3 regions of the Listeria sp. MAN/IMW/UF555 genome follow, and region 3 is predicted to be linked to each of the others. Evidence: predicted binding sites of a transcription regulator. Region 3 holds the regulator's gene; each other region holds the start of a gene.

Region 1 (10,909 bases), on a different contig from region 3:
ATGAAGAAGAAGACAGACATTACAAACCCAACCATGGTATTACTTGGCATATGGATTGGTTTATAATTTTTATCATTTACATATGGATCGCCTTTTTGTTTTCTATTCCAGAAATCATCCAAGTCATTCCATTCTGGTAAAACAGCAAAGTTATATTTTGGAGGAACTGCAGAACTTGTAGCCCATTCAAGCGTACGAGCATCCCACGGGTCACCAGTAACTTCACGTTTAGAGTTTTTATAGCTGTAGTAGATGTTGTAGCAAAGAACTAAGAATGCTACACCCATCAAGAATCCGCCCACTGTGGAAATAAAGTTAAGCGTTGTCCAGCCATCACCTTGTACGTAAGTGTAAATACGACGCGGCATACCATCTAGTCCTAGGAAATATTGCGGGAAGAAACAAACGTTAAATCCAACAACGAAAATCCAGAAGAACCATTTACCAATTTTTTCATTTAGTCTGTAACCGACCATTTTTGGATACCAGTATGTAAGCCCGGCAAAGCAGGAGAACACGGTTCCAGCAATTAATACGTAGTGGAAATGGGATACTAAGAAGTACGTATTGTGATATTGATAATCGGCCGCAGCCATCGCAAGCATAACCCCAGTTACCCCACCGACAACAAAGTTAGGGATAAAGGCAAGTGACCAAAGCATTGGCGTTGTAAAGGTTATTCGCCCTTTGTACATTGTAAAGAGCCAGTTGAATATCTTAATCCCGGTCGGTATCGCAATCATCATCGTTGTAATGGAGAAGAAGGAGTTAACAAGCGCCCCTGATCCCATTGTAAAGAAGTGATGGACCCAAACTAGGAAACTTAGTAAAGAAATAACTGCCATCGCGGCAACCATCGCCGGATAACCGAATAATTTTTTCCTGGAGAAAGTAGAAATAATCTCTGAGAAAATACCGAAAGCTGGCAAAATAACAATATATACTTCCGGATGTCCCCAAACCCAGAACAAGTTGGCCCACATCATTGGGAGCCCGCCATTCGTGAGTGTGAAGAATGCTGTCCCAAACAGTCGATCAAATGACATCAAAGCAAGTGCCACTGTTAAAACTGGGAAAGCGAAAATAATAATCAAACTTGTAATCAATGAAGACCAAGTAAACATTGGCATTTTCATTAACGTCATACCTTTTGTACGCATTCTTAAAATCGTAACGAAAAAGTTAATCCCCGTCATCAGTGTACCAATACCAGCGATTTGAACACCTAGAAGATAGAAGTTAATTCCATATCCCGCGCTAAAATCTGTCGCAAGTGGCGCATAGTTTGTCCAACCAGCATCTGGCGAACCACCAATTACGAATGATAAGTTAAATAGCATCGCTCCCATAAAGAACGTCCAAAAACTTAAGTTGTTTAAAAATGGAAATGCTACATCACGCGCACCAATTTGAAGTGGTACTGCGATGTTCATCAGTCCGATGATAAACGGCATCGCCATAAATAAAATCATAATTGTTCCGTGCGTAGAAAATACTTCATTGTAATGCTGTGCGTCTAAAAATTTCATATCCGGTAAAGCGAGCTGGGTACGCATCATTAGCGCATCCACACCACCACGGAAAAACATTAAGACAGCAGCAAGCAAGTACATAATACCTATTTTTTTATGATCAACGGAAGAAATCCACTCTTTCATGAGCCACTTCCATTTTTTTGTATAAGTTAGTAACGCAACAACACCAATACTTACAAGTACGATAGAAATCTGCGCACCTAAAATCATTGGGTCGCCAGTTACGATAAACTCATTCCATTTCATGCCTTATGTCCCCCCTTTTAGTTCCCTGCGTCATCCGATTCTTTTTTATTGAATTCATTTGTTTGGATGTCATCTTCCATTTTCTTCATTTCATCTTCGCGGTGTTTATCCTCGTGGTAACCTTCGCCGTTTTTAATAATTTGTGGCTTCATATCATGACGCTCAAATTGCGGATTAGTTACTGTCACAGGACGAACCGGAAGCATTGGTTTATCAGAAATGGTTGATTTTGTGTTTGGATTATGCGGATTTGTCATCTCATAACCAAAACGTTTGTAGGCATAGAAAACATACTCTGGATCAGCTGCTACATCAACAAATGCTAAATGCGTACCAGAATAAGTTTTTTTCTTGGAGCTTCCAGGAATTAAAAGACGGTCATATGTGTCTTGCGTAATAACTGGCGAGTTCGCTTTTGTTTCTTTTGCCCATTTCTTGAAATCTTTTTCAGATTGAGCTACTACGTCAAAGCGTTGATCCGCAAAACCTTCACCATTGAAGTTTGCATTACGGCCTTTATACGTACCAACCTCATCTGCTTGTAAATATAAATTCATCGTCATTCCAGACATCGCATATTTTTGTCCACCTAATTGTGGTACCCAAAAACTTGTCATCGTATCTGCTGAAGTTAATTTAAACAGAACAGGACGGTCGGTTGGAATATTTACATAGTTGACCGTTTCAATTGACTCATCTGGATAACTAAAAATCCATTTCCAGTCTGCACTTGTTGCGTAAATAACAATTGGATCTTTATGCGAAGTCACTTTTGGTGCTTCTTCCCCTGCATAAATTGTTTTTACAGTCGGAATAGCCAGAGCAATAACGATAGCAACTGGAATTAATGTCCAAAAAATTTCCAGTTTTCTACTACCATGCATATCTGGCTCATAGTTTGAAATGTCTTTCCGTTCGCGGTATTTAACCAACATAATCGTAAACAATACAAAAATCGTCAAAACAATAACCAGCATAAATATAATCGAATAAATAATTAAGTCCGACTGACCTTTTGCAACTGGCCCTTTTGGATTAAGTACCGTCAAGTCACCACAACCACTTATAAGGCCGGTAACCCCAAGTAGTGCCGTAAGCAGCAAAGATTTAAGTACCTTTGACACCCGAATCCCCTCTTTTCCTTTTGATGTTTTCTAATGTGTATTTTTGCGCAAAAATACCATTACCGGAGTGCTGAAAGAAGCTTTTTAGAACTCCTATGTAACTGAAAAAATGCTTTACTATTTGATTCTTTTAAAAAAGCTCACAAACTTTTTTCTGAACTGATTAGCATTTTTAGAATCACTATGTTCATACTCTAACTCATTATATCTGATTTAATACCTTAGTTCAAAAACCTGATATATTAAATATTTCACAAACTTTTATTCTGTTCACTATTCCCTAGTTTGTGAAATTCAAAACAAAAAGTATATGATTTTTATATGGAAAGATGTTTTTCATGGTATATTAGTTTTGTAGCATACTTTAATTCCACAAGGAGTGGCAAGATGAGAAGGACATTTCGAATAATAGAGTTGGTATTGGGAATTTTAATTATTATCGCTACACCCGTATTATATTTCATGGATATTATTTCTGGTGCAGCCTCTGGCATTATATCAGCTGTTGGAATGGGTATTTTTATACACGCGGATAATTTATCTAAAAAAAATAAGACTGAATAAAAGATTTAGTTTGTTACTTTATTTTAAATGATTAAACTAAAAGCCGAACAACTTTTACATAAAAGTTGTTCGGCTTTCTTAGTTGTATCTCTATTATTCAGTAATTTGAACTCTCCCTGTATGGAAAGGTAAATGTTTAATACCAAGATTTTCCCACTCATTGACAAGTTTTTCGGCTAGTTCTTTCGTTTTCGAGAAAGCTATTCCGCAGTCGCCGCCACCAGAGCCAGATGATTTTCCTGCACCACCCATGTTTTCGGCTGAGTCCGCTAGTTCTTTTAATAAGCTGGTTTCAATATTTACGCCAGCTTTTGTTCCGAGTTCTTGGAGAATGCGACGATTTTCTTTAATAGATGAATAAAGCAATTCCTCATCTTTTGTATGGAAAGCTTGAATTATTTGCTTCATAATCTCGTTATTTCTAGTTAAAAAATGTTGATAATTCTTGCTATCTTCTTGTTTAAAAGCATGAATTTGCGAAACTAGTTTTCCGGTACTTACAGGTGTGCCCGTCCAACCTACAGAAAAAGTCGGCACTGGTTCTTCTAATGTTTCGATTTGAAGCATTGGCCACGGCTCTTTCATAAACCATTCGAGTGATTTATAAGCTAAACGATGCTTCACCCATTCTTGATCAAACGTCGTATAAGCAATCCAGCCGCCATACATACAAGAAGCAATATCACCACAAGAGCCATTACCTTGCACAACTAAATGTGAAAGGGCAGCTAGCTTGAATTTTTTAAGCATTGATATTTCTGGATAAAATTTCGTCATTAGCGCGTTGATTACAGCAACCGTCGCGGCTGCGCTTGAACCGAGTCCATACTTTGCGCCAGATTGGTCGATTAGTTCTGTTTCAATGACCATCTTCACAGGAGTTAGTTCTATACCTTCTGATTTTAGGAAAGTTGTCGCGATATTAATTGCTTCAGCTGTAAATGTCCAATGTTCCCCGTCTGGTTTAAGTTCTCCGCCAATTGGCCATGAAACTGGATTTTCATAATGTGGAATCCATAATTCATTGCGTTCACTATCTTCAAGAGTTAGCGTTATATAACGATTAACTGCAGTTAGAATGGCTGTGTGACCGGATTCTACCACCGCATACTCACCAGCAACATATAATTTTCCGGGTATTTTAACTTGTAGTTTATTTTTCATCTGATATAACACTCGCTTCCTTACCAGCGTGGCAAATTAGAACGTTTTTAGCCAAACCTGACAACTTATCTGCTACGATATTTTCATTTTCACGCTCACAAATAACTTTAACATTTGGACCAGCATCCATTGTGAAATAGGCTGGTATGCCGTTTTCACGCAATTCTCTAACAGCATCCATTATTTCTAGCGACAAAGGTTGAAAATAAGTAAAAGGAGGCTCTGCACCAAGCGTTGTCGCATGCATTTTCATTCCGTTTCGTTCTGTGATTTCGCCAACTTTGATGAAATCTTCCTCCAAAATAGCTTGTTTCATTTCTTCCAAGTCTGTTTCAGCAGCAGAAACCCATTTTTCGAAAAACGGAGATGTTTCAACAGTTAGGCGCATTCCATCCCGACTAGAAACTTTCTTTTCTTTATCAGAAACGACTGCGACTACAAGAGACATTTTGTCACATAATTTATTGGTAAAAGGTACGGCAAATGAATCACTACCATCCGCGAGCTCACCTTTTTCCCAAATGACAAAATCGCCGAAAACGGAACGAGAAGCAGAACCAGACCCGAAACGAGCCAGTCTGGAAATGTATTCTTTTGTGTCTTTTCTGCCAGCAGCACTAGATCCAGCAAGTGCAAGAGCTGCAAATGCAGAAGCCGATGAAGCAAGCCCTGCCGCAGTTGGAACGTGATTTTCGGAAGTGATTTTTGCTTTTGCTGAAATACCGAATTCTTCACGCATTTTATCTATAAAACGAGCTACTTTTGCATCCGTTTTTTGTTCATTATTTAGAATAAATGTATCCTGGGCTAAGTTTCCGTCCCATTCTACCGTTGTTTTTGTATAAAATTTATCTACCGTGAAGGATAAACTACTGTTTGCAGGTAGAATCAAGTGTTCATCGCGTTTTCCCCAGTATTTAATTAGCGCCACATTCGTGTGTGCGATGGCTGTCGCTCTCATAACTACCTTCTCCAATCGTAAAAATCCATTCTTGTGCAGCTCCAGCATTATGAAGCGCCGTCGTTATTTGTTTAGCGATTTCTTGATTTTTTGCTACAGCGATAATACATCCGCCTCTACCGCCACCTGTAAGTTTCGCCCCGTCCGCGCCATTACTTCTAGCTACTTTAATTAATTTCTCTAAACTGCTATCACTAACTGTCAAAGTTTCCAAATAAGATTGAGCTTTATTCATTGCAGCACCTATCTTCACAGTGTCAGCATCGCCTTCTAAATGCAACTTTATTTCCCGGGAAATATCACCGAGTTGGTGGATTATTTTCCCTATTTCAGCTTGATTTTCTTTGTATAAAATTTGCACATCTTTTACTGCATCTCTGGTTTCACTTGGAACGCCAGTATCTGCTACTACAAAAGTAATTTTTTTAGGAAAATGCATAATTTCTAGTTTTCGATCTCGCTCATACCATACGGGCTTTTCACTCACGACTGTAATCGCATCAACTCCACTAGCATTTCCGTGGGCAATTTTTTCCGCTGCATTTACAATTGCTAATAGTTTTTTAGAGTCTAATTCTTGATTGAAATATTTATATAAGCCACGCGCAATACTTGTTGCTACTGCAGCACTTGAACCTAATCCTCGGCCAATCGGAACGCCTGAAGTTACATGAATAGATACATTTTCACCATTACCAATTTCATTTAAAACATCTACTACTAATGCTTTGATTCCTGCTAAGAAATCAGGCATATTTTCTAAATCACCTGTAAAAAATGCCGAAGAAAATTTGGTTTTTGTAGAAGTTTCTACATTTGTCGTTACTATTGCTTGTGTAAATGGGACTGAAATCGCCGGTTCTCCGTATACAACTGCATGTTCTCCGCATAATATCATTTTAGCTGTCCCAATGCCTGTAGCCAATGCACGCCAATCCTTTCTCCATCAAAATAATACAAACTTTAATACTTCATGATACCATAATTTTTTCACTAAAACCTTATTATAGAACTTTTTTTGACCCAAAACAATGACTGGCGCAACTTTTCCCACGCCAATCACCTTTTAAATATCCATTTCTTGATATTGATGTTGAAAAATACACATCCGAATTGCATCGTGGTATGTTCCATCAACAAAAAATTCATCAATTAGCTCGCCTTCACGAATAAAACCAACTTTTTCATAGACATGAATTGCTTTTTCATTTACTTTATCAACTACTAAATATAGTTTATGCAGGTTTAGTACGTGAAAAGCATATTTCATCGCGAGTTTTGTGGCAGAAACAGCGTAACCATGCCCCTGAAACTTAGGATCAATAATAATTTGAAATTCCGCTCTCCGGTGAATATAATCAATTTCCATTAACTCAACTAGTCCAACCATTTGACCATCTAATTCTAAAATAAAACGGCGCTCTGATTGGTCGTGAATGTGCTTATCATATAGCTCCTGAAGCTCGACAAATGCCTCATATGGCTCTTCAAACCAGTAAGACATAATTTTCGCATCATTATTTAACCGGTGAACAAATTTTAAATCTTCTCGTTCAAGCGGTCTAAGTTTTAAATCTCCACTCATTTTTCCACTCCTAAATTATAAAATTGGTGATAGTAAACTGGAAAGAACTTCTTTTATACGAGTCAATAATGGTTTATTTTCCATATCTTTCATCGTAAATAGTCGGCTATCTTCAAAATCTTTCTTAAAATCACGTTTTAAATGAAGCATAGCCTCACTTTCATCATATAAGAATACCATTAATTCATGATTCAATCTAAAACTTCGCACGTCAAAATTGGCAGTTCCAATAGCCGCACGTGTTCCATCTACAAGCATTGCTTTAGCATGAACAAAAGAGTCATCGGCATAAGCATACATTTTCGCGCCTGCTTCAATCATCGTTTTTACATAAGCATTACTTCCGTGGAATGAAATCCCGCGATCGCCTTTTCCAGGAATAATAACTCGCACGTCGACACCACTCATTGCAACCCGGCGAATAACCGCAAGAGCCTCCTCATCTGGAACAAAATAGGGCGATACAATCCAAACTGATTCTTTAGCGGAATCAATCAAATCAAGCATCGAATCACGAACCCATTTTTCTTTATCATATGGTCCGCCGTATATCACTTGCGCCCATTCATCACCTACATCAACTGGTGAAAAATATTGTTGTAATCCAGCTTCACTAATAAATTGATCAGCAGCCCCAGCCTGATTTTCCATATAAATCCAATCATTTAGAAAAGATTCTTGGAGTTCGATTACAGCCTGGCCTGTGATTTTCATGTGTGTATCGCGCCAGACACGAAAATCTGGTGTATTAGAGCGATATTCTTCCCCAATGTTAAGTCCACCTGTAAAGCCAATTTGTCCGTCAATCACAACAATTTTACGGTGATTTCTTAAGTTGGCTGTTCTTACAATCCAAGGGGAGGCAATTGGGTCAAATGCGTGAATACTAACTCCAGCTTCTTTCAAAGGAGCTAAAAAGGCTTTACTCAGTTTGCTTGATCCAAGACCGTCAAACATAAACCTAACCTCAACACCGGATTTCGCTTTTTCCACCAAAATATCACGAATCTCTGTAGAAATCGCATCCGTTTTAAAAATGTAATATTGAATGTGAATATGGTTTTCAGCCTTTCTAAGCGCGTCTAGGAGCACTGGGAAAGCTTCCTCACCATTTGTTAATATTTCAATTTTATTTCCCTTAATCGGCTCTATGGACGTTAAATGCGCAATTCTTTTAGAAAGCCTTGGTAATTTTTCATTGGTGTTGTTTGGAATTGCATGAATCGCATTAATTAATTTAGCTTTTTCCATCACTTGAGCTGTACTGAATTTTCTAGTTGCTGGATTTCTACCAAACACAAGGTAACTAATTGTTCCAAGCACTGGCAAAATGAAAATAACGGCAATCCAAGCGACTTTTGAGCTAGTATTCCGCTGATCGAACAGAAGTAGCCGAATTGCGATAATAACCCCGCATAGTTGGATGATTCCACTTGTTATTAAGAATAAGATAGCTGCTTGGTTGATTAAAACATATTCCACTAAAAATAAAACTACTGCTATAAACAGAAATTGGACCAGTTTGCGCATTTTTTCAACTCTTCTCTTTTTTAGACGTATTAAAGATATTATACATAAAATACAGCCAAAAAGCGCTTTTTAATGCTGAAAAAAAGCTGGAAAATCATTCTAATTCATAAATTAGAGTCATTTCCAGCTTCGTTTTATTCTTCTATGTCGCTTCCAGGAGCATCTTCAAAACTTTCATCAGGAACTTGCGTGATTAAAGTTTCGTCGATTTCTTCCTCAAGCTCAACTTCATCTTCTTCTTTTGGCACTTTTGCAACAGTAGCTACTTTTTCATCTTCATCAAGGCGAATTAGTTTGACACCCATTGCGCTACGACCAGTTTGAGAAACAGTATCGATTTCAAAACGAATTAATACGCCACTCACGGTCATTAACATTAAGTCCTCTTCACCAGTAACAGTTTTCATTGCTACTAAATTACCGTTTTTCTCAGTAATTGTAACGGTTTTAACACCCATACCACCACGATTACGTAGCGGATACTGGGAGGCTGGCGTTTGTTTACCATATCCTTTTTCTGTTACAACGAGTACTTTTTCATCGTCTTCTAGTACTTCCATACCGATAACTTCATCGTCTTCACGAAGTCTAATACCACGGACACCGGCAGCTGTACGGCCCATTACGCGGATATTTTCTTCTGGGAAGTAGATAGATTGGCCATGTTTCGTTGCGATAATCATGTTTTTGCTACCATCTGTCATTTGAACAGAGATTAGTTCATCGTTTTCGCGAAGTTCTACAGCACGAAGACCACTTTGACGGATTTTCGCAAATTGAGAAAGAGTGGTACGCTTCACGACACCGTGTTTAGTAGTGAAGAATAGGTAGCTGTCATCAGTGAATTCGGATAGATTTATCACGGCATTCACTTGTTCTTGGCTTTCGATTCCAAGTAAGTTGATGATTGGAATACCTTTCGCGGTACGACCGTATTCAGGTACTTCATAACCTTTTGAACGGTAAACTTTACCCGTGTTAGTGAAGAATAGTAACGTATCATGCGTGCTCGTTGCAACAAGGTGCTCTACGAAATCATCTTCATGAGTAGACATACCTTGAATACCACGACCACCACGACGTTGGCTACGATAAGTTGATAATGGTAAACGTTTAATATAGCCACGTTTAGTTAGCGTAATCGCCACTTCTTCTTCAGGGATTAAGTCTTCATCTTCAAGGCTCACTAAATCACCAGCCAAGATTTCAGTACGACGTTTATCCGCATATTTAACTTTGATTTCTTCTAATTCTTCACGAATAATTTCAAGAATACGTTCATCATCAGCTAAAATGGCTTTTAAATCGTTAATTAATGCCACTAAGTTTTGATATTCTTCTTCAATTTTTTCGCGTTCCAAACCTGTTAAACGTTGCAAACGCATATCTAAAATGGCTTGCGCTTGTTTATCAGAAAGGTTGAATTGAGTCATTAAGCCTTCTTTGGCTACATCAGAAGTTTTTGATCCACGAATTAATTTAATAATCGCATCAATATTATCAAGCGCAATTCGTAAACCTTCTAAAATATGAGCACGCGCTTCTGCTTTACGAAGCTCAAATTCCGTACGGCGACGAATAACTACTTTTTGATGTTCTAAATAGTGATAAAGGATTTCTTTTAAATTAAGTACTTTTGGATGATTGTCGACAAGTGCCAGCATATTAATACCAAAAGTAGTTTGAAGTGCTGTCATTTTGAATAAGTTATTCACGATAACACTTGCGCTAATATCACGACGAACTTCAATAACAATGCGCATTCCGGAACGATCAGATTCATCGTTTAGGGAAGTAATTCCGTCAATTTTTTTCTCACGAGCTAGTTCGGCAATACGCTCAACTAGGCGCGCTTTATTTACTTGGTAAGGAATTTCAGTGATAACGATTGTTTCTTTACCATTTTTCTTTTCTTCAATATCAACACGACCGCGAACGGTAATAGAACCACGACCGCTTTCATAAGCACGGCGAATTCCGCTACGACCCATAATCATCCCAGCAGTAGGGAAGTCGGGTCCTGGAATATGTTCCATTAGATCACGAATACTAATTTCTGGATCATGACTAAGGGCTAAAACGCCGTCAATTACTTCACCCAGATGATGGGTAGGAATATTCGTAGCCATACCAACCGCAATACCTGACGAACCATTGACAAGTAAGTTAGGGAAACGTGCTGGCAAAATAACTGGCTCAC
Region 2 (10,909 bases), on a different contig from region 3:
AATTATTTGCTGCCTTCTTAAATCGCCCTCTGCTTCTGCCAGCATTTTAGAAATAACAACTGGGAAGCCTCCAAGCGCAAGTGTCATCGCAATTCCATATATTGGATATACTTGTTGAAAAATATAAAATCCAACATCCCCCACCATATTTTGAAAAGGTACTCGGTAAACTGCACTAAGTAATTTAGAAATAAACGAGGCAGCGGTTAGCCAAGCCGCTCCTTTCATTAGTCCCTTCATGGAACGTTCTGACATCCCGCCACCTCCTTTCGTCTTAATAATGTACTACTTTTCGGTAGATACTTGTTCTTTCATAGCTCCACGAAGTTTTTCAGCTAAACTTTTCACTTGATATAACCATTCTTTTAAAGGTTTATTTTGGACATTTATAGTGATTTTCAGCTGTGTTCCTTCCATGCCGACTCCAACCATACGACCAAATTCGCCAATAATTTGCATGACGATGTCTCCGCGAATTCCAGCTGTTCCGCTTTCTGAGAATAACATCGTAATTTTATTTTGTTCTTGTTTAACTGACTCAATTCCAACTTCAAGCGCATGTACTTTGAGCTCTGTCATCGTAAATAAATATTCAACTTCTTCTGGATACTCACCGAAACGGTCAATCATGTCGCTTTGCAAGTCTTCTAGGTCGAGTAACGATTCAATATTTCGGAAACGTTTGTACATCTCAATTTTTTGGCGCCCGTCAGTAATATAATATTCTGGAATATAGGCATCTGCCTGAATGTCGATTTCGACTGGAACGATTTGCTTTTGTTCTTCTTTCGGTTTTTTCGCTTCAATTGCTTCTTTTAGCATTTGCGAGTATAGATCGAAGCCGACCGAATCAATAAAGCCGTGTTGTTGCGCTCCAAGGATATTTCCAGCCCCACGAATGGATAAGTCGCGCATTGCAATCTTAAATCCAGAGCCTAACTCGGTAAACTCTTTAATGGCTGATAAGCGTTTTTCAGCTTCCTCACGCAAAATTTTATCTTTTTGATACATAAAGTAAGCATATGCGATTCTGTTCCAGCGTCCTACCCGTCCGCGCAATTGGTACAGTTGTGATAGTCCCATACGGTCAGCATCTTGCACGAAAAGCGTATTAACGTTCGGAATATCTACTCCGGTTTCAATAATAGTTGTCGTAACAAGCACATCGAATTCTCCTTCAAGGAAACTTAAAATAACCGATTCTAATTCCGATTCACCCATTTGACCATGAGCCGTTGCAACACGCGCATCCGGAACCATCGCAGAAATCTCATCAGCTTTTTGCGTAATTGATTCAACACGGTTGTAAAGATAATAAACTTGCCCATCCCGCGCCAACTCACGTTCAATTGCCTCGCGAACTAAAACGTTATTTTGCTCTGCTACGTATGTTTGAACTGGAAAACGGTTCGCTGGAGGCGTTTCGATAACAGATAAGTCACGAACGCCGAGCATAGACATATGAAGTGTTCTCGGAATTGGTGTTGCAGTAAGAGTTAGCACGTCTATTTTTGAACGCATTTGTTTGATTTTTTCTTTGTGAGTTACGCCAAATCGTTGTTCTTCGTCGACTACAAGCAAGCCTAAATCTTGGTACTCAACGTCTTTTGATAATAGGCGGTGCGTTCCGACAACAATATCAACTGTGCCATTTTTCATTCCTTTTAACGTTTCTGTTTGTTGTTTTTTTGTACGGAAACGGCTTAAAAGTCCGATTTCGATTGGGAAACCTTGGAACCGTTCTTTCATTGTTTCATAATGTTGTTGCGCCAAAATAGTCGTTGGGACTAAGAACGCAACTTGCTTGCCATCCATAATTGCTTTGAAAGCAGCTCTTAAAGCCACTTCGGTTTTCCCGTAACCAACATCTCCAACCAAAAGTCGATCCATCGGGCGCGGGCGTTCCATATCTTTTTTAATTTCTGAAATTGAGCGCAATTGGTCGTCGGTTTCTTGGTACGGAAAGGCTTCCTCAAATTCGCGCTGCATTTCGTCATCCGCACTAAAAGCATACCCTTTTTCAGCTTCTCGTTCGGCATATAATTTGATTAAATCGTCGGCAATATCTTGGACAGAAGCTTGTACTTTCTTCTTCACACGCTTCCATTCAGCACCACCTAGTTTGTTTAACCTTGGGGATTTCCCTTCTGCACCAACATATTTTTGAACTAAATCAAGTTGATCCACTGGAATGAAAAGTTTATCCTCACCTTGGTAAACAAGTAGCAAATAATCTTTGTGCACGCCGTTAATATCTAGTGTTTCCATCCCCACATAACGGGCGATACCATGATTAACGTGAACCACATAGTCTCCAACTTTTAATTCAGAATAACTTTGAATTCGCTCTGCATTAGAAAGTTTTTGACGTTTTTTCACCTTTTTGATTTTTTTATTAAAAAGTTCAGTTTCACTAATAATGGCTACTTTTGCAAGCGGAAGTTCAAAACCGTTTTGGAACGTTCCGATGACAAATTGAACCATACCGTATTTTGGTACATCCGATTCTTTTTTCAAAATCGTGCTTTCCATATCGTAATCAGCTAAAGTTTGCTGCATTTTTTCAGCGCGTTCTAAGTTTGGCGCTAAGATAACTACGGCATAATTATTTTTGTGCCAACTTTCTATTTCTGTTTTTAAAACATTCATTTGACCGTGAAATTGCTGCATTTGTTTATAAACGATATTGGTCGTTTTTGACACGCGCATACTTGCCATTTGTTTTTGGAAAAGCGTTAAGTATATTTTGGGCGAATGGTTTTCATCTAATAATTTTTTGAATGAATGGCTTACTTGAACGTCGCGAACTGTTTCCATGCGACTTAATGTTTCAGTCTGCCACTCAGCTTCTTCCCGCTCCAAACTTTCTTCGGTTTCTAAAATCCGCGCAAATTCATCGAGTAATATAGCAGTGTTTTTTGGCAAATAATCGAAAAGTGAAGCTGGATCTGGATAAGCTAAACCAATATATTTAAAGAACATGTCTGGTTTTACGCCAGAACGCAACATTTCTAAATCTTCTTCTAAATTTTCAACGAGTGCTTGTTTATCTTCATTTTCTTTTAGTTCATTTAACGTAAGCGTCATTTTCTTTTCTAAACGAGTAACAATGTCAGGATAATAGCTTTGATCTAAGATGATTTCTGTCGCGGGAAGCAAACGGAATTCTTCAACACGTGTTGTCGAACGCTGTGTCTCCACATCAAAGAAACGAAGAGAATCCACTTCGGTATCGAAAAGTTCTATTCTAATCGGAAATTCTTCTGTAATCGGATAAATATCAATGATGCCCCCGCGGACACTGAATTCTCCTGGGGTGTTAACCATTCCACTCATCGTGTAACCCATAGTGACTAATTTTTGGCGCAATACATCTGGATCGATTTCTTCGCCTTCAACGATAGATATATTAAAATGTTTCCATAACGAGACAGGTGGAAGCATTTTTCTAAGTCCCGCAACTGGAACAATTACAATTCCTGGTTTGCCAGATAATAAGAAGTCGAGCGCCTCAACACGTTGACCACGCAATTCTGGACTAGAAATACTTAACTCTGAAGAAATCAATTCATCTGCTGGATATAAAAACAATCTATCAACATCTATTAAAGAAAGTAAATCATCGTATAATTTTTGCGCATGGTACAAATTATGCGTTACAAACACAACTGGCCGCTTAGATGCACCTTCCACTACACTCGCAAAAAGTGCACGCGAAGAGCCTGTCAGCCCTGTGACAAGTTGTGATTTTTCTTTTTCATCAAGCGCATTTAAGACCGCGCGAATATCTTTTTGTTCATATATTAATTGTTGTAATCCTTTCAAGGGAAAACAGCTCCTTTTTTGTCAGAAAATTCATTCTATGCAATGCAAGATTAAATCACACGCTAGAAGAAAGACCGAAATACGTGGCAAAAGCATTGCCACGCCTCTCGGATAGTCTATTTTTTAATTATACTTATTCATTACTTCAATAAATGGTGTTTGCGCAAAATCTTCAATAGCATCTGCGCTTTTTTGAATTGCTGCGATAATATCAGGTTGTTCCGCTTTTGGAAAATCTCCTAATACATAATGGATGACTTCCCCTTTTAAAGGACGACTGACACCCACACGGATACGATTAAACTCTTGCGTCTTGACGTGTTGAATAATTGATTTCATCCCATTATGACCACCTGCGCTACCTTTTTGGCGCAATCTGATTTTCCCAACTGGTAAATCTAAGTCATCATATACAATTAGAACGTCTTCTATCTGGATATTGTAGTAATCCATTAGCGGACGAATGCACTCACCAGAAGCGTTCATGAAAGTCAGTGGTTTAACTAGAATCATTTTCTCGCCGCCCACATTAATTTCACTTACCATACCGTTAAATTTTGATTTTTTCCAAGGGGTTTGATGGCGAAAACTCAGCTCATCTACTACCATAAAACCGACATTATGCCGGGTACGTTCATATTTTTTGCCCGGATTTCCGAGTCCTGCGATTAATTTCATAAAAGCTTCTCCTTACATGAACTAAACCACTTCACGAATGAACTGGTTTTTGTTTCGATGTTTTTTTGATTATAACACGGATTTCCATTGGTTGAAAGTTTTCCAACTAAGCCTTGTATTCCGCAATTTTATTTTCAATTATTTGCCAAGCTTTTTCGTTTTCTGCTTGAAAGTTTTCTGTTTTCCAATTTTCAGGAGTTTCACCCACGAATTTTTCAAAGCCAAATTTTTGATAAAGATAAATAGCTTGGTAACTTCCTGTCTGCGTTGTTAGATAGACGAAATCACTTTTGTTTAAGCCGAGAATTTTAGATAACAAGGCTTTGGCGATACCTTTTCCGCCGTGCGAGTCGAGTACAGCGACCCAATGAATGCGGCTTGCCATCTCGCCAAATGTATTTCCATCCCAAAGCATTGCGGTCCCGATAATTTCGCCGTCTGGGGCTTCTACAAAGACGCAGCGCTTGGCTAATTTTTCTTTTTCATTTCCAAATTCTGTATTAAAACGCATCCGAATACTTTCCATCGATGGAACTTGGCCAGTTTCTAGTTGCAAACTGCACCAGTCTTCCTCCAGCCCATCTCTATAAAAACGAAACGAATAACCTTCTGGCAAACTGAACTCAGGATATTTGGTAGCACTATGATTTACCATTGCAACAGAAATATGTGGTACTGATTTATCAAGCATGAAACCGCCTCCTTCATACAGCTATTATAACAAAAAAAATGGAAGATATCGCAAACAAATGCGAATCTTCCATCCTTATTTATAAAAAATTATTCAACTGGTTCTTCATCATTACCATGTACAGCTTCTGGTTCTGGTGCTTCCGTAGTCGTTGGTTCTTCTTCAGCACGTGGAGCAGAAACGGTAACAACTGTTTCTTCTTCCTCTGCTTGCACGACATAATCTTTGTTTTCAGGAAGGTCGTTTGTAGTTAAAACATCACCGATTTCTAATGAAGAAATGTCTAATTCAATTGTTTCTGGTAATTTTTCTGGTGTTGCTGAAACTTTTACATCATGGATAATTTGTTGAAGTACACCGCCAGCTTTAACGCCTGGAGCATCACCAACTAATACCACGCGAACATCAGTCTCAACTTCTTCATTCATATCAACAGCTAGTAAATCAACGTGTACTAATACGTCTTTTAACGGATCCACTTGATATTCATGTAATAAAACATTTAATTTCTTGCCGTCTACAGTAACTGAAAATACGGCGTTTCGACCATTGTCACGAACTGCTTTGATTAATTCCAAAGAATCAACGGAAACTGGAACATTTTCCGATTTGTAACCATAAATAATTCCAGGCACTTTTCCTTCACTACGCAATCTCGTTACTTCTGAATGTTGCGTTGTTTCTCTTTTCTGGACCTCTAATGTTGTTGCCATAAAAAATCACTCCACTCATTCAATTTTGGTACATCTATATTATATCTACCCTTTAGAAAAATAGCAAAACAAAGCAAAAGCCTTATTTCTCTTTAAAAGGTTTATAATTCTCAATAAAAGGTAAACAGAAAATAGCGAACCGCTCCTAATGCAGACGCTTTCAAACTGTACTATAGCGTTTTCATAAATTTATTATAACAACTTTTTAAAATTTAGGACGTTCAATGCTTCACAAATGAAAAATACATGTTATACTGTACTAGTAAATAGATTTTTTATAGGAGGAATTCGAAATGAAAGATCATCAAAAAATTATTTTAGTTGGCGACGGAGCAGTTGGTTCTAGTTATGCATTTGCTTGTGTAAACTTAAGTATCGGACAAGAATTCGGCATTATTGACATAGATAAAGACAGAACAATCGGGGATGCGATGGATTTAAGCCACGCCGTTCCATTTTCCACACCGAAGAAAATCTACTCAGCAAATTATAGCGACTGCCATGATGCAGACTTAGTTGTTGTCACTGCTGGGACTGCACAAAAACCTGGTGAAACTCGTTTAGACCTAGTAAACCGCAATATCAAAATCATGAAAGGCATTGTGGATGAAGTTATGGCGAGCGGATTTGACGGTATCTTCTTAATCGCTTCTAACCCAGTAGACATCTTAACTTACGCTACATGGAAATTCTCAGGTCTTCCAAAAGAACGCGTTATCGGTTCTGGAACAAGCCTTGATACAGCACGTTTCCGTATGTCGATTGCCGATTACTTAAAAGTGGATGCTCGTAACGTCCATGGTTATATCCTCGGCGAACACGGCGACACAGAATTCCCAGCATGGAGCCATACAACAGTTGGTGGCCTTCCAATCACTGAATGGATTAACGAAGACGAACAAGGTGCAATGGATACTATTTTCGTAAGCGTTCGTGATGCAGCTTACGAAATTATCAATAAAAAAGGCGCTACATTCTACGGCGTTGCTGCGGCTCTTGCTCGTATTACAAAAGCGATCCTAAATAACGAAAATGCGATTTTACCACTTTCTGTTTATTTAGATGGCCACTATGGTATGAACGATATTTACATCGGCGCACCAGCAGTAGTTAACCGCCAAGGAGTTCGCCACATTGTTGAAATGAACTTAAACGATAAAGAAAAAGAACAAATGAAAAACTCCGCAGACACACTTAAAAAAGTTCTAGACGACGCAATGAAACAAATCGACTAATATTCTTAATTCCTAAAAGCATGCGATTTTGCATGCTTTTTTGTTATACTTAATTTATTCGAGAGGAGTGACGCGTATGATTACTTTTGACCAACTTGACACCGAGCTACAAGCCTTAGAAAACCCCAATACGATTAAAATTTTTCGTAATCACGGTTGTCCGGATTCATTAGATCTTTACGGACTAAAAATTGGAGACTTAAAGAAAATTATCCGCCGCGAAAAATTAACTAAAAACCATGAACTGGCCGTAGAGCTAATCGAATCAAATAACAGCGACTTAATTTATCTTGGTTTACTTGCGGTCAATCCAAACAAAGTAACTACCGAGCAAATCGAAAAATGGAATGTAGCTTTTCGCGAAACATGGTCACAACTCACCTTTGGACTAGCATCGATCGTAAGCAAACGTGATGATGCACTTCTTTTTGCAAAGAAGTGGATTGAGAGCGAGTATGATTTAACTAAATCCATGGGCTGGCAGATTTATAGCGAGCATATTAACAACTTGCCTGAAGCAGAGGCATTACTACAACGCGCGAAAGAAACATTACAATCCGAATCAAACAGAACTCGCTATTCGATGAACGGCTTTATTATCACTTGCGGAATTTACAAAGACGATTTGCATGAAAAAGCAATTGAAGCTGCAAAATCAGTTGGAAAGGTTCACGTAAACCTAGGAAAAACAGCTTGTAAAGTTCCAGATGCAATTTCTTATATTGAAAAAGCGCGAAATCGTACAAATTAAGCAGATATCCTTTGACTAGAAAAAGTACTAAGAGGTATGATAAAAGAAAACTGGAGGGATAACTCATGATTGTAACAACCTCACCAAATATTGAAGGCAAACAAATTATCGAGTATAAAAAAATCGTTTTCGGCGAAGTCATTACTGGTGTTAATTTTATGAAAGACATCGGAGCCGGACTTAGAAATTTCTTCGGGGGCCGTTCGCAAGGCTATGAAGATGAACTTATTAACGCTCGCGAGGAAGCAATTCGCGAAATGGAACAACGCGCGAAAGATATTGGTGCAAATGCCGTTATTGGTGTTGACATTGATTATGAAGTGCTCGGTGCAGATAATGGCATGTTAATGGTTACTGCTTCCGGTACTGCCGTTGTTATTGAAGCGCAAGATTATTAAGCAAAAAGAAGTATCCGACTGGTCGGATACTTCTTTTTTACTACTAGCTTATTTTTCGACTTCTTTAAAGCCTTGAGATTTCAACATTTTTTCAGATTCTTTCATACTAATACCTTTAGATACATCGCCAGTCGCTGCCATGCCCGGTAATTTCTTAAGATCTTCAGAAGCTATTTTCGTGTAATCTACTTCTAATGTTTCAATAGCTTTATCATCTTTATAATCAATGCTTTCTTTCAATCCTTCAATATTTTGGAATTTCTCACTTGTTTCTTTAAGCATTTTTTCAGCTTCTTCTTTTGTTTTAATGCCCATTGAAGTATATAACATTGTGTTTTCAGCGGTTTGCTTAGTAACTTTGTCCCCTTTATAAGTGTATGTTAATTTCGAATCTACACCATTTTGAGAAAGCGCAAAGGTCTTACTTTCTTCCTTATCCCCACACGCTACTAACATAACCGCCATAATCATTACAAATAATACTGTAGTTCCCTTTTTTAGCATTTTCATAGATGCTCCTCCTAATTAGTCTTTTGTACTATTATAAGGGTACCTAACAAACAGAGCCATTACAATAGACATTCTGTGAACTTTATCCTCCAAAATCCTTGCGAAAAACTTGTAAGAATCTTCTCGAAAAACAAGTTCAAAACCATTCTAGATACTGCTTTCCGCAACCATTTATCCCGAATTAAAGTTATCACATCTTCATCTAAAACAATGATAAAAATGGACTTTCTCGCCGTTTTCAAAAGGGAGATTTTATATAATGAGTATATTTTCTGTCTTCATAATTGGTTTAATTAAAAAAAGGATTTTTCTATGATAATCACAGAAAAATCCTTTTTAGTTTTAAATTTTATTCAAATAAAGAACTTACAGAAGCATTTTCATGAACGCGAACGATTGCTTCACCAAGAAGAGCTGCTACAGAAAGTTGTTCCATTTTATCGATCCATTTTTCTTCTGGAAGAGCGATGGAGTTTGTTACAACTAGTTTTTCGATTGGTGAATCTTCAATACGTTTCATTGCTGGGCCAGAAAGAACCGGGTGCGAACAACATGCGTATACTTTTGTCGCGCCAGCTTCACGTAATGCTTTTGCAGCAAGCGTGATTGTTCCAGCTGTGTCGATAATGTCGTCAATGATAATACAAACTTTTCCTTCAACATTTCCAACGATGTTCATTACTTCAGCTACGTTTGGACGCGGACGACGCTTATCAATGATAGCAATCGGCGCTTTCAAACGGTCAGCCATTTTACGAGCGCGTGTAACCCCGCCGTGGTCAGGTGAAACTACAACTAAATCATCACCTAAATGACGTTCGCTGAAATAGTCACTTAGAAGGCGAACTGCATTCAAGTGATCAATTGGAATATCAAAGAAACCTTGGATTTGCGGTGCATGCATATCAAGTGTAATCATTCTAGTTGCACCAGCAGTTTCGATTAAGTTTGCTACTAATTTCGCTGTGATTGGTTCACGACTTCTTGCTTTACGGTCTTGACGTGCATAACCATAGTAAGGCATAACAATATTAATTGTTGCTGCGGAAGCGCGTTTCAACGCATCAATCATGATCAAAAGTTCCATTAAATTCTGGTTTACAGGATTACTCGTTGATTGAATAACATATACATGACAACCACGGATACTTTCTTCAATGTTAATTTGGATTTCTCCATCACTAAAATGAGTAACGCTTGATTTCCCTAACTCAATACCTACTTCTTTCGCAATCTCTTCAGCTAGTTCACGATTAGAATTTAGCGAGAAAATCTTCAACTTTGGATCAAAATACTCGTTTGACATAATCAGCCTCCACTATTTTTTATTAAAATTTTAAACTTTCCAATAGGAAATTATTTACCGTGATTCAAATGTTTCGCGTAGCCAAGTTTGTTATCTTGTTTCGCGCGAGCAATACCTAACGCATCTTCAGGAACATCTTTTGTAATTGTGGAGCCCGCTGCTATGAAAGCACGATCTCCCACTTTGACAGGTGCAATCAAGTTCGAGTTACATCCGACAAAGACATTATCACCAATGATGGTTTTTGCTTTATTTTTGCCATCGTAATTAACAGCAATACTTCCGCAACCAACATTGACGTTTTTACCAATTTCCGCATCTCCCATGTAAATGAAATGAGGTAATTTAGTTCCTTCACCGACAACTGCTTTTTTAGTTTCGACGTAATTTCCGATTTTCACATGATTATGAATATCAGATTCTGGTCTTAAGTGAGCGTATGGTCCGATTTGAACGTCATCACCGACTTTACTTTCAAAAATCGAGGAATTTCTGACGTGCACGCGTTCACCGATTACACTACTTACGATTTCTGAACCGCTCGTTACCACGCAATCATCACCAATTACAGTCTTGCCACGAAGCATTACTCCTGGCTCAATAACTGTATCTTGACCTATTTTTACATCTATATCAATATACGTGTTTTCCGGATTAACAAGTGTTACTCCATTACGCATATGATTCTCATTGATTCGACGTTGCATTAATTTGGAAGCTTCAGCTAAAGCAATTCGATCATTTACTCCAAGTGACTCTTCGAAGGACTCCATTTTGTAAGCTGCAACAACTTCGTCCGCAT
Region 3 (10,909 bases):
TATGCGATTGATCGGCTGGGTTTGAATTTTCCAAATAAGCATGCGCAGAAACATGCTGAACTGGCACAATTAATATGTATAACACGATTAAAATAAAACTGATCCTTTTAAATAATTTCATTTGCTGCTCCTTTTTCGAACGAACGGTTTTACTCTTTTTAACTTATCACGTGCAAGAATTGAATGGAAATAATTGGCTCACTCGCTATTGCAAAAGATATAGCGATTATGGCATAGTGAAAGAAAAGGAAAAGGGGGATTTTTCTATGCTTCGTTATATTGAATTATTTTTTATGTTTGCATTTGTTACACTCATCACGATGTGGCTTCAAGCACTCTTAGCTAAATGGAAACCAAATATTCTGGGCTCTTTCTGGCTTCGAACACTTACTTTTATTATTATTGGTTATGCTTTAATGGCCCCGACACTATACATCGGCAGTTTATTACTAAAATAAGTTCAGTTGCTTTCACATCGCAGTTAGATGTTTTATACTGAGATGTGGGAGGTGAATTTTATGAAAAAAATGTTAGTTGAATTTAGAGACTTCGCGTTAAAAGGGAATGTACTAGATCTTGCGGTGGCCGTTGTTATTGGGGCTGCTTTCGGAAAAATCGTTTCATCTTTAGTAGATAACATCATCATGCCATTCGTTGGTGTACTCCTCGGTGGCCTTGATTTCACAGATTTAAGCTTCAAAGTTGGAAAATCAGTCATTCAGTACGGTGCTTTTATTCAATCCATCGTGGACTTTGTCATCATCGCTTTTGCCATTTTTATTTTTGTCAAAATACTTACTAGCTTTATCAAGAAAAAAGAACAACCAACCGAAGAGACACCAGTACCTCCAACAGAAGAATACTTAAAAGAAATTCGCGATTTATTAAAAGAACAACAAAAATAAGCACATAAAAAAACAGGAACCTAAGTCATTATTTCTGACTAAAGGTTCCTGTTTTTTTATTGTTGTTGTTTCTTTAATTGTACCGCTAAGAACATTTCCACCACAGCGACTACTAAAAAGATAATTTGTAAAATAAATACATAACCGATAATGAGTATTTGAACAACCATCCAGACTGCGAGTACGGCGGCGGCTGCAAACATGACTTCTTTTGTTCGTGGTAATTTTTTTAGTAAATAAATTAGTGCTGCTAAATGGAATAACCCAACAAATATGAATAAAAATATGCCTGGGATTAAATAATCGACAAACGGTGAACCATCAAGCAATCCGGTTGAAAGTGATAAAAGACTACCACTAGGCTTAAAAACCATCGATAATCCCCCATAAATTGCTCCAAATGCTGTAAAACCAACTATTAAAATACTACTTATACGTGTCCAGTTCATGGCGTTCTCCTAGTCGTTTTTCTAGTAGTATACCACGAAAATTATCATTCTGCCGCTTTTCTTCGTTTTATTTTTTTGATTAAATCGATCAGTACGAAAACAGCAATTCCGCATGCGACAACTGTTGTAAGATACCAAGCCGGCCCAGATTCCGCGCGTACTCCAAGCCAATAAGTCACCGTTTTCGGATTAAAAAATGCAAAGCAAATCGCACAAAATGCAATAATTCGACCAATAATGGAATTTTCTCTCATAGCAAGTGCATCTCCTTTTCTTTTATTATAACAATGGTTAGGAGAGAACTGATTACTTTTTAGGTCCCAAAATTGTATGCCCCGTGACAAGTTTTGGTTTGTTGTTATAAAAATGTGGCAGCTGACTTCTATTTAATACAAAAAAAGACCCCTGAAAAAATTCAGAGATCTTTTTATTGTTCGGTTGATATGAATTACATCATACCGCCCATGCCGCCCATTCCCATATCTGGGCCTGCTGCTGGACCGTTTTCATCTGGTTGATCTGCTACAACAGCTTCTGTAGTTAATAGAAGAGCAGCAACAGATGAAGCGTTTTGTAATGCGGAACGAGTAACTTTTGTTGGATCGACAATACCAGCGTCAATCATGTTTACCCATTCGCCATTAGCTGCGTTGAAACCAACGCCAACTGCTTCGTGTTTCAAGCGTTCTACGATAACGGAACCTTCAAGTCCAGCGTTATGCGCGATTTGACGAACTGGTTCTTCTAGGGAACGAAGCACGATGTTGATACCTGTTTCTACATCGCCTTCTGCTTCTAGTGCTGCTACTTTATTGTAAATACTTACAAGGGCAGTACCACCACCAGCTACGATACCTTCTTCTACTGCTGCACGAGTAGAGTTAAGGGCATCTTCAATACGTAATTTACGTTCTTTTAGCTCTGTTTCAGTTGCAGCTCCGACTTTAACAACAGCTACTCCACCTGCAAGTTTTGCTAAGCGTTCTTGTAATTTTTCTCTATCAAATTCAGAAGTAGTTTCTTCCATTTGCGCACGGATTTGGTTTACGCGAGCGCTGATTTGTGTGGAATCGCCTGCTCCTTCTACGATTGTTGTATCATCTTTTGTTACAACTACTTTGTTAGCTGTTCCAAGTTGATCAACTGTTGCTGTTTTCAGCTCTAAACCTAGGTCTTCTGTGATGACTTGTCCACCAGTTAAAACAGCAATATCTTCTAGCATTGCTTTACGGCGGTCACCGAAACCAGGAGCTTTCACTGCAACTACGTTAAATGTTCCGCGAAGTTTGTTTAGTACTAGAGTTGCTTGAGCTTCTCCTTCAACATCTTCCGCGATAATTAGCATTGGACGACCTTGTTGAACAACTTGTTCTAAAACTGGTAAGATTTCTTGGATGTTGTTGATTTTTTTATCTGTAATTAAAATGTATGGTTTTTCAAGGACTGCTTCCATTTTGTCGGAATCAGTTACCATGTAAGGGCTAGTGTAGCCACGGTCAAATTGCATACCTTCTACTACGTCTAATTCTGTTGCAAAGCCTTTGGATTCTTCAATAGTAATAACGCCATCGTTACCAACACGTTCCATTGCTTCTGCGATTAATTTACCAACTTCTTCATCACCAGAAGAAATAGCAGCAACTTGAGCGATAGACTCTTTGCTTTCAATTGGTTTAGAGATAGCTTTTAATTCTTCAATAGCAGTTGCTACGGCTTTTTCGATACCACGACGTACGCCTACTGGATTTGCTCCAGCTGTTACGTTTTTCAAGCCTTCTTGAATCATTGCTTGCGCTAAAACGGTAGCAGTTGTAGTTCCGTCCCCAGCAACATCATTGGTTTTAGAAGCAACTTCAGATACAAGTTTTGCGCCCATGTTTTCAAATGGGTCTTCTAATTCGATTTCTTTTGCAATCGTTACACCATCATTTGTAATTAACGGAGAACCGAATTTTTTTTCTAAAACAACATTACGACCTTTTGGGCCAAGCGTTACTTTTACTGCGTTTGCTAGTTGGTCGACACCACGTAACATGGCACGACGAGCATCTTCACTAAATTTAATATCTTTTGCCATTTTATATTTCCCTCCGATTATTTCTTTTTTTATTATTTAGTAATTGCTAAAATATCACTTTCACGTAAAATCAGATAGTCAGTTCCTTCATACGTCACTTCTGTTCCAGAGTATTTTGCGAAGATAACCGTGTCACCTTCTGCAACTTCAAGTGGTTCTTTTGTGCCGTTATCTAGCACACGACCTGAACCGACTGCAACAATTTTCCCTGATTGCGGTTTTTCTTTGGCAGAGTCTGGTAATACAATCCCACTCGCTGTTTTTTCCTCTGCTTCAAGTACTTCAATTACAACACGATCTCCTAATGGTTTTAACAATGTAAATGACCTCCTCTGATATAATTACATTTTTCATTTTAGCACTCGACACATTAGAGTGCTAATACAGTTATTATGATACCAAACTAAATAAAAATTGCAAGCAAAAACGTTTAAAAATTAAAGAATTCTTATTTGCGGTAAAGCGTGATAACTAGTACAATAAGAAGAGCTATTTCCGCTATTTTTAAGCATTTAGCTGGAGCTTGTTTTTAGAAGGGATGCGTATTTTTTGGCTAAACGTTATATTACGATTGTATTAGTTTATTTATTATTACTATTTTCTGCATCTATTGGGATTCCCGTTGTTCAACATATTTTACTTAGTATGACTTCGATTTCTACAGCGGATGCTCAAACTTATGGGGTAATTACATGGTCGATTTTTTCTAATTTATTATCACTCGCCATTATTATTCCAATGCTTTATAGAAAACCAAAAGAAAATAAAATCGAACTCGGTGAAAAAACTACGCCATTTCTGAGTATTGTGTGGATTATTGGTGGAGTGATTGGGTTATACGTAGCACAATTTATTTGTAGCATTATTCTAACGCTAATTTCTGGGAATATTGGTGAATCGGCAAACACAGAATTACTTGTTGATTTAACTAGATCTGCGCCGATTTTCTTGATTTTCATTTCAGTTCTCGGGCCAATTTTAGAAGAGCTTGTTTTTAGAAAAGTGGTTTTTGGTGGGCTGAGTAATGTGATGAACATTCATGTGGCGGCAGTTATTAGTTCGCTCTTCTTTGGGCTACTTCACGGGGATATTTCCTTTTTACTTACTTATTTTGTCATCGGATTAATTCTTTGTTTTCTTTATACGAAAACGAAACGAATTGCTGTTTCGATGGGCGCACATATTTTAATGAATACCATTGTTTTGCTCGTGAGTCTTGGAATCATTGGAGGATAATATGAAAAATTCATTAATAAAGCAAAGTTTTCTTTATTTTGCGCTTGGTCTTGTATTTGTCTATTTTGTTATTGTTCGAGTGGCTGAATATGGTTATGATCTTGTTGCCTATATACTTATACTCATGATGTTAATTGATTTTGGTATTGGTATTGGCCTTATTATCACTGGGCTTAAAAGACGTAAAAAAAACCTGTAGAAAGTAAGTGTTGCTTACCTTCTACAGGTTTTTTTATTCTGTTTTCGCTGGATAGTTTTCCAGGAAATAGATTAACGTTTGTAATTCCGTTGTAAGATCGATATGGTGCACACGAACTTGTTTTGGAACGCTAATACGAGCTGGCGTAAAGTTTAGAATACCTTTAACATCTGCTTCAATTAAACGATCTACAGTTACTTGCGCTTCATCAGCTGGAACTGTCAGAATAACTACTTCCACACCATTTTCACGAACAATTTCTTCCATATCATTTAAGTGATAAATTGGAATGTCTTGTTGAACACTACCAACTTTCGCTGGGTCTACATCAAATGCAGCAACGATTTTGATATTATTGTTTTTCATGAAATTATAATGTAATAATGCTGTACCTAGGTTACCTACACCGATTAGTGCAACATTTGTCTGTTTGTCCTGACTAAGTGTTTTACTGAAAAAGTCGAGTATGTAAGAAACGTTATACCCGTATCCTTTCTTACCTAATGCGCCAAAGTACGAAAAATCACGTCGAATAGTCGCTGAATCAACTTTCACCGCTTCACTTAATTCCGCAGATGATACTCGTTCCTTACCTGATTCATCTAGGTATTTCAAGTAACGATGATATAATGGTAAGCGTTTTGCTGTCGCTTGTGGAATTTTTGTTGTTTCCTCCATCATGCCTTCTGTCCCTTCTTCTTTTAAATTTTTTCTGAAGTTGAAGCTTTTGTGAACTGTACTTCCTTTCACATGCTTGCTTATATACTATAAACATTTCACAAGGAATGCACAAACTTTTTGCTCATGATTTTCAAGCAATAGTTTGTCCCGCAAAATATCTAGTGTTTTCCTTCTTTTCCATTCTACGCTAAAATCACAAATAATGCGAGTGTTTTCACAATCTACCTTATACGTGAAGCCCTTCTTCTCTCATTGCGATTACTTGGCTTTTAAGATAAACTAGTAAGGAGAACGTTCGAGGAGAGAGATTATGATATTATTACAAGTTCAGCAAATTTCTAAATTCTTCGGTGCAGAAGTTATTTTAGATAATATTAAATTAGAAGTAAAAACAGGCGACCGAATTGCCCTAGTTGGTCGAAATGGCGCTGGTAAATCTACTTTACTTAAAATTATCGCTGGAAAAATGAGTTATGACGGCGGAACAATTTCTAAACCTAAAAGTGTCGAAATTGGCTATTTGGCTCAAAATACTGGCCTTGAATCCACGAAAACAATTTGGGATGAAATGTTAAGTGTTTTTGATTCACTTAGAAAAATGGAAGCAGATTTACGCAAAATGGAGCTTCGTCTTGGGGAACCTGAGCTTTATAATAATCCGGAAAAATATCAAGCATTGATGACCGATTACGATACCTTGCAACATACTTTTAAAGAAGTTGGTGGGTATACGTATGAAGCAGAAATCCGTTCCGTTTTAAACGGTTTACGCTTTTATCCAGAAGATTATGAAGTAGAAATCGCCTCACTCAGCGGTGGGCAAAAAACAAGACTTGCACTGGCTAAGTTATTACTCGCGAAACAGGATATTCTTGTTCTCGATGAACCGACAAACCATTTAGACATTGAAACACTAGCATGGTTAGAAACCTATTTGCAAAACTATCATGGTTCTTTACTTATCGTTTCTCATGACCGCTATTTCCTAGATAAAGTCGTTAACCAAGTATACGAAATTAGCCGCACAAGAATTGATCACTACAAAGGAAATTACAGTTCATTTGTTAGTCAAAAACAAGCTAAACTTGAACAAATGTGGAAAGAATTCGATAAACAACAAAAACAAATTTCCAAGCTAGAAGATTTTGTCGCTAGAAATATCGTTCGCGCTTCTACAACTAAGCGAGCTCAGAGCAGAAGAAAACAATTAGAAAAAATGGATGTACTCGCTCGACCTCAAGGCGACGAAAAATCTGCTCATTTCGGCTTCCAATTTGAAAAGCAAACTGGTAAAGATGTTTTAATGGTAGATGAATTAAGTATTGGTTACGCCAAAGACAAGCGCATTGCTTCCAATCTAACGTTCGAAATGAAACGTCAAGATAGTCTAGCGCTCGTTGGTCCAAACGGAATCGGTAAATCTACCCTTCTTAAAACGCTTATTCGTGATATTCCAGCTCTTAGCGGTGAATTTCATTTTGGAGCAGGTGTCAAAATCGGTTACTATGACCAAGAACAAGCAAAACTAACATCCAACAAAACTGTTTTGATGGAACTTTGGGATGATTATCCAGAATTAAATGAAGTGAACGTTCGAACAACACTGGGTAATTTCTTATTTTCAGATGATGACGTCCTAAAAAACGTTCAATCCCTTAGTGGCGGTGAAAAAGCCAGACTCGCTCTTGCAAAACTTACTTTACTTGAAGCCAACGTGCTAATTCTCGATGAACCTACCAACCATTTAGACATTGAAAGTAAAGAAGTTTTAGAAGCTGCTTTGATCGATTTTGAAGGAACGATTCTATTTGTTTCTCATGACCGTTACTTTATTAATCGCATCGCTTCAAAAGTAGTAGAACTAGCCCCAGAAAAAGCGACCGTTTTTCTTGGCGATTATGATTATTATCAGGAAAAAATCGCCGAAGCAAAAGAACTAGCGCGCCTTGATGCAGAAGATCGTCGTAAAAAAGGGGAACCTGTCGAAGCAACTGCCTCGGTTAGAAAACTAAATTATCAAGAAGAAAAAGAACAGCAAAAACTACTTCGTCAAAGAAAACGCAAACTAGAAGAAGTAGAAAAGTCTATGGAAGAAACAGATGAAAAAATCGCCGAACTAGAACTTCAATTAACCAAACCGGAAATTTTTCAAGACCATGAGAAAGCTTTTGAAATTACGCAGGAACTTGATGTGGTAAAAGCACGTGGTGAAAAATTGATGGAGGAATGGGAAAAAGTAAGCGAAGAACTAGAATCTATGTAATCTACATAAAAAAAGGAGCTAACAATGAAAAAGATTTTAATTATTTCTGGTTCAATTATCGTTGGGTTACTTGTAATTATTAGTATTTGCGCAAGTTTTTACTTATATAGCTATGCGCTATCTCGTGATAATTCAAGTATGAATGATAAACCGACTGCAGATCAAACTACAGAAACAGCCAAACTTGCGAAGAAAAATCGCCAAGAAAATACCGCTTGGATGGAGCAACAACGTCTAACAAAATGGACAGAAACCTCAGCAGATGGCTTGAAACTAGTCGCTAATTATTTAGAAGCACCCTCACCTTCCAATACAACCATTATTTTGGCACATGGTTATCGAGGGAAAAGCGGCAAAGTCGAAATGGCTGGTCTAGCGAGGATGTATAATCAAAAATTCGGCTACAATGTATTAATGCCTGACGCAAGAGCACACGGCGAAAGTGAAGGGAAAAATATAGGCTTTGGTTGGCCAGAACGTAAAGATTATGTTCAGTGGACAAACCAAGTACTTGATAAAAATGGCGATGATACAGAAATTGTCCTTCACGGTGTTTCCATGGGGAGTTCCACCGTCCTCATGACCAGTGCCGAAAAGCTGCCGAAACAAGTAAAAAGTATTATCGCGGATTGCGGCTATACTTCCATGGACGCCGAACTATCTTATCAATTAAAAACCATGTTTCATTTACCAAAATTCCCAATTATTCCAACAGCTAGCCTTATCAATAAAGTAAAAGAAGGTTTCTTTTTCAGTGAAGCAAGTGCGATTAATGCCGTAGCTGAAACTGATTTACCTATTTTCTATATTCACGGTGATTCAGATGCATTTGTCCCTACTTCTATGGTAGAAGAACTATATGACGCCACCAAAAGCTACAAGGAAAAATGGGTTGTAAAAGGCGCTGAACATGGTCAAGCATTCACTGTTGAGCCAGAAACTTACGAAGAAAAAGTACGACAATTTTTAAGTAAAACAATGTAAAAAAAGACTGCAAGCAAAGTGAGAAATTACTTTGCTTGCAGTCCCGGGCATGCGGAATTTAACTCCGCATGCTTTTTTAAATGTCTTCCAGCAATAAACCTGGATTTGCATTCATATCATAATTGCTTCGTTTTCCTTGTAAGAAACTCACTGTCCCTGCAGCGGCAATCATAGCCGCATTATCACCACATAACGATAACGGCGGAATAATCAGCTCGGTATCCGGAAGTTCTAATTTTACTTCTTGAATAAGTCGCTCTCTCAAACCTTGATTTGCCGCCACTCCTCCAGCAAGAAGCAATTGTTTCACGCCATGTTGTTTAGCTGCGCGAATCGTCTTACTTACTAAAACATCGACTACACTAGCTTGAAAACTAGCTGCCATATCATTAGGATTTGGTTCTTCCCCGCGCTGTCTTAAATTATGCAACGTATTAATAAAAGAAGATTTCAACCCGCTAAAACTAAAGTCAAACGAACCATCATCCATCATCGCCCGCGGAAAATGGAACGTGTCTTCACCATCTTTTGCAAGTTTATCAATTTGAACACCACCTGGATAAGCTAAACCAAGTGTACGCGCCACTTTATCGTATGCTTCGCCGGCCGCATCATCTCTTGTTTCCCCGATAATTTCAAATTCATTATCTGCTTTCATTAAAACAAGTTCTGTATGCCCACCACTGACAACTAACGATAAAAGCGGAAATTGAAATTCTGTTTCAAAGCGATTCGCATAAATATGTCCAGCAATATGATGCACACCAACTAAAGGCAAATTATGCATAAAAGCAAGTGTTTTTGCAGCATTGACGCCAATTAGAAGTGCACCGACTAAACCAGGTCCTTCAGTTACCGCCACCCCGTCTAAATCATCCATCGTTACATTGGCTTGTTTTAAAGCTTCTTCAATCACAAGCGTAATTTGTTCCACATGATGACGAGATGCAATTTCTGGAACCACACCACCGAATCGCTTATGACTTTCAATTTGCGAAGCCACAACGCTAGATACTATTTCACAACCATTTTTCACAACAGAAGCAGCTGTTTCATCACAGCTCGATTCTATCCCAAGAATTAATGTATTTTTTTTCATAAGTCCACCCACATCACTAGCGCATCTTCTTTCGTATCCGGATAATAGTTTTTCCGAATGGCGCCGTCTTGAAATCCTAATTTCTTGTAAAGCCCTTGTGCTACATCGTTTGAAACGCGAACTTCTAATGTCATCCGAACAACACCGCGCTCTTTTGCAACACGAATCATTTCCCGTAAAAGTGCCTCGCCGTAGTGATTACCTTGAAAATCGGGATGAATCGCAATATTCGTAATGTGCCCTTCATCTAGCACCAGCCATACACCCGCGTACCCGACAACTTGATCCTTATAAGTCGCAAGTAAATAGTAGGCATATTGATTAATAATAAATTCATTTCGAAAAGCCGCTTCTGTCCAAGGTACTGTAAATGCAGCATTTTCTACATTCATAATACTTTTTAAATCCGCAACAGTTGCCTCTCGAAATACTAAGGCCGCGTCCAAACTCACTCAGAACCCCTCGATTCCAACCATTTGCTTTCCGCTTCTGCCAGTTTTAAATAATCTGGAACAAAATTGTCTGCTGGTTCACCGTCCAAGTTTTCCGCCAGTTTTACAAGCGAGCTGGCCCGCGCATAAGTATAATCAGCTTGACCAAATACCGCTCGTTCCCCTAAAACTTCCGTCACAGTAAGGCGAATTTGCTCCGTTAACGTGCCAACAAATAAAATCGCTTCCTTCTCCGCCGTTAATTGTTCAAGTAAATCAGTAAGCGCAATGTGGCTATCGGCTACAACGTTTTTCATTACACCGTCACTTGCACGATAAACACCCGCATACACATTCATACGACGAGCATCCATCAAAGCAACGACTTTTCCAAGGAAGTATAAACCATTTTCTGCTAAAAGTGCTAAGGAAGAAATCCCGACAATTGGAATTCCAGCATCCCACGCCATTGTTTTCGCAACGGTTACACCAATCCGAAGCCCTGTATAAGAACCGGGACCTTTAGCAACAGCGATTTTTTCTATATCAGTTGGTTTTACGGCACATTCTTCCATTAAAGCAGCA

The links. The regulator Rex, encoded in region 3, represses fermentation and respiration genes when NADH is low (regulators of the CRP and FNR family bind a similar motif). The targets are predictions, from matches to a motif close to TTGTGAAATATTTCACAA.
Region 1: qoxA (cytochrome aa3 quinol oxidase subunit II) is a predicted target of Rex. The motif match lies at 3,145-3,162, and genes of this name have one in related genera.
Region 2: AC4PG8_RS09960 (L-lactate dehydrogenase) is a predicted target of Rex. The motif match lies at 6,125-6,142, and genes of this name have one in related genera.

The regions. Positions count from the first base shown of each region.
Region 1 is NZ_JBZWZS010000003.1:198,009-208,917, forward strand. Features, by position in the region: gene qoxB (cytochrome aa3 quinol oxidase subunit I) at 1-1,781, opposite strand, end outside; gene qoxA (cytochrome aa3 quinol oxidase subunit II) at 1,799-2,905, opposite strand; gene AC4PG8_RS10770 (hypothetical protein) at 3,293-3,469, shown strand; gene AC4PG8_RS10775 (phosphomevalonate kinase) at 3,563-4,633, opposite strand; gene mvaD (diphosphomevalonate decarboxylase) at 4,623-5,594, opposite strand; gene mvk (mevalonate kinase) at 5,551-6,519, opposite strand; gene speG (spermidine N1-acetyltransferase) at 6,661-7,179, opposite strand; gene cls (cardiolipin synthase) at 7,195-8,709, opposite strand; gene gyrA (DNA gyrase subunit A) at 8,844-10,909, opposite strand, start outside.
Region 2 is NZ_JBZWZS010000003.1:15,599-26,507, forward strand. Features, by position in the region: gene AC4PG8_RS09935 (putative polysaccharide biosynthesis protein) at 1-255, opposite strand, end outside; gene mfd (transcription-repair coupling factor) at 286-3,825, opposite strand; gene pth (aminoacyl-tRNA hydrolase) at 3,949-4,503, opposite strand; gene AC4PG8_RS09950 (GNAT family N-acetyltransferase) at 4,610-5,194, opposite strand; gene AC4PG8_RS09955 (50S ribosomal protein L25/general stress protein Ctc) at 5,284-5,907, opposite strand; gene AC4PG8_RS09960 (L-lactate dehydrogenase) at 6,201-7,142, shown strand; gene AC4PG8_RS09965 (DNA alkylation repair protein) at 7,219-7,893, shown strand; gene AC4PG8_RS09970 (putative heavy metal-binding protein) at 7,959-8,291, shown strand; gene AC4PG8_RS09975 (YehR family lipoprotein) at 8,340-8,801, opposite strand; gene AC4PG8_RS09980 (ribose-phosphate diphosphokinase) at 9,151-10,107, opposite strand; gene glmU (bifunctional UDP-N-acetylglucosamine diphosphorylase/glucosamine-1-phosphate N-acetyltransferase GlmU) at 10,158-10,909, opposite strand, start outside.
Region 3 is NZ_JBZWZS010000002.1:289,994-300,902, forward strand. Features, by position in the region: gene AC4PG8_RS08540 (copper resistance CopC/CopD family protein) at 1-121, opposite strand, end outside; gene AC4PG8_RS08545 (hypothetical protein) at 267-458, shown strand; gene mscL (large conductance mechanosensitive channel protein MscL) at 519-905, shown strand; gene AC4PG8_RS08555 (hypothetical protein) at 962-1,354, opposite strand; gene AC4PG8_RS08560 (hypothetical protein) at 1,399-1,608, opposite strand; gene groL (chaperonin GroEL) at 1,803-3,431, opposite strand; gene groES (co-chaperone GroES) at 3,464-3,748, opposite strand; gene AC4PG8_RS08575 (CPBP family intramembrane glutamic endopeptidase) at 3,981-4,667, shown strand; partial or broken gene AC4PG8_RS08580 (DUF4305 domain-containing protein) at 4,669-4,873, shown strand; gene AC4PG8_RS08585 (redox-sensing transcriptional repressor Rex) at 4,900-5,547, opposite strand; gene AC4PG8_RS08590 (ABC-F family ATP-binding cassette domain-containing protein) at 5,858-7,810, shown strand; gene AC4PG8_RS08595 (alpha/beta hydrolase) at 7,835-8,794, shown strand; gene tsaD (tRNA (adenosine(37)-N6)-threonylcarbamoyltransferase complex transferase subunit TsaD) at 8,871-9,893, opposite strand; gene rimI (ribosomal protein S18-alanine N-acetyltransferase) at 9,890-10,345, opposite strand; gene tsaB (tRNA (adenosine(37)-N6)-threonylcarbamoyltransferase complex dimerization subunit type 1 TsaB) at 10,342-10,909, opposite strand, start outside.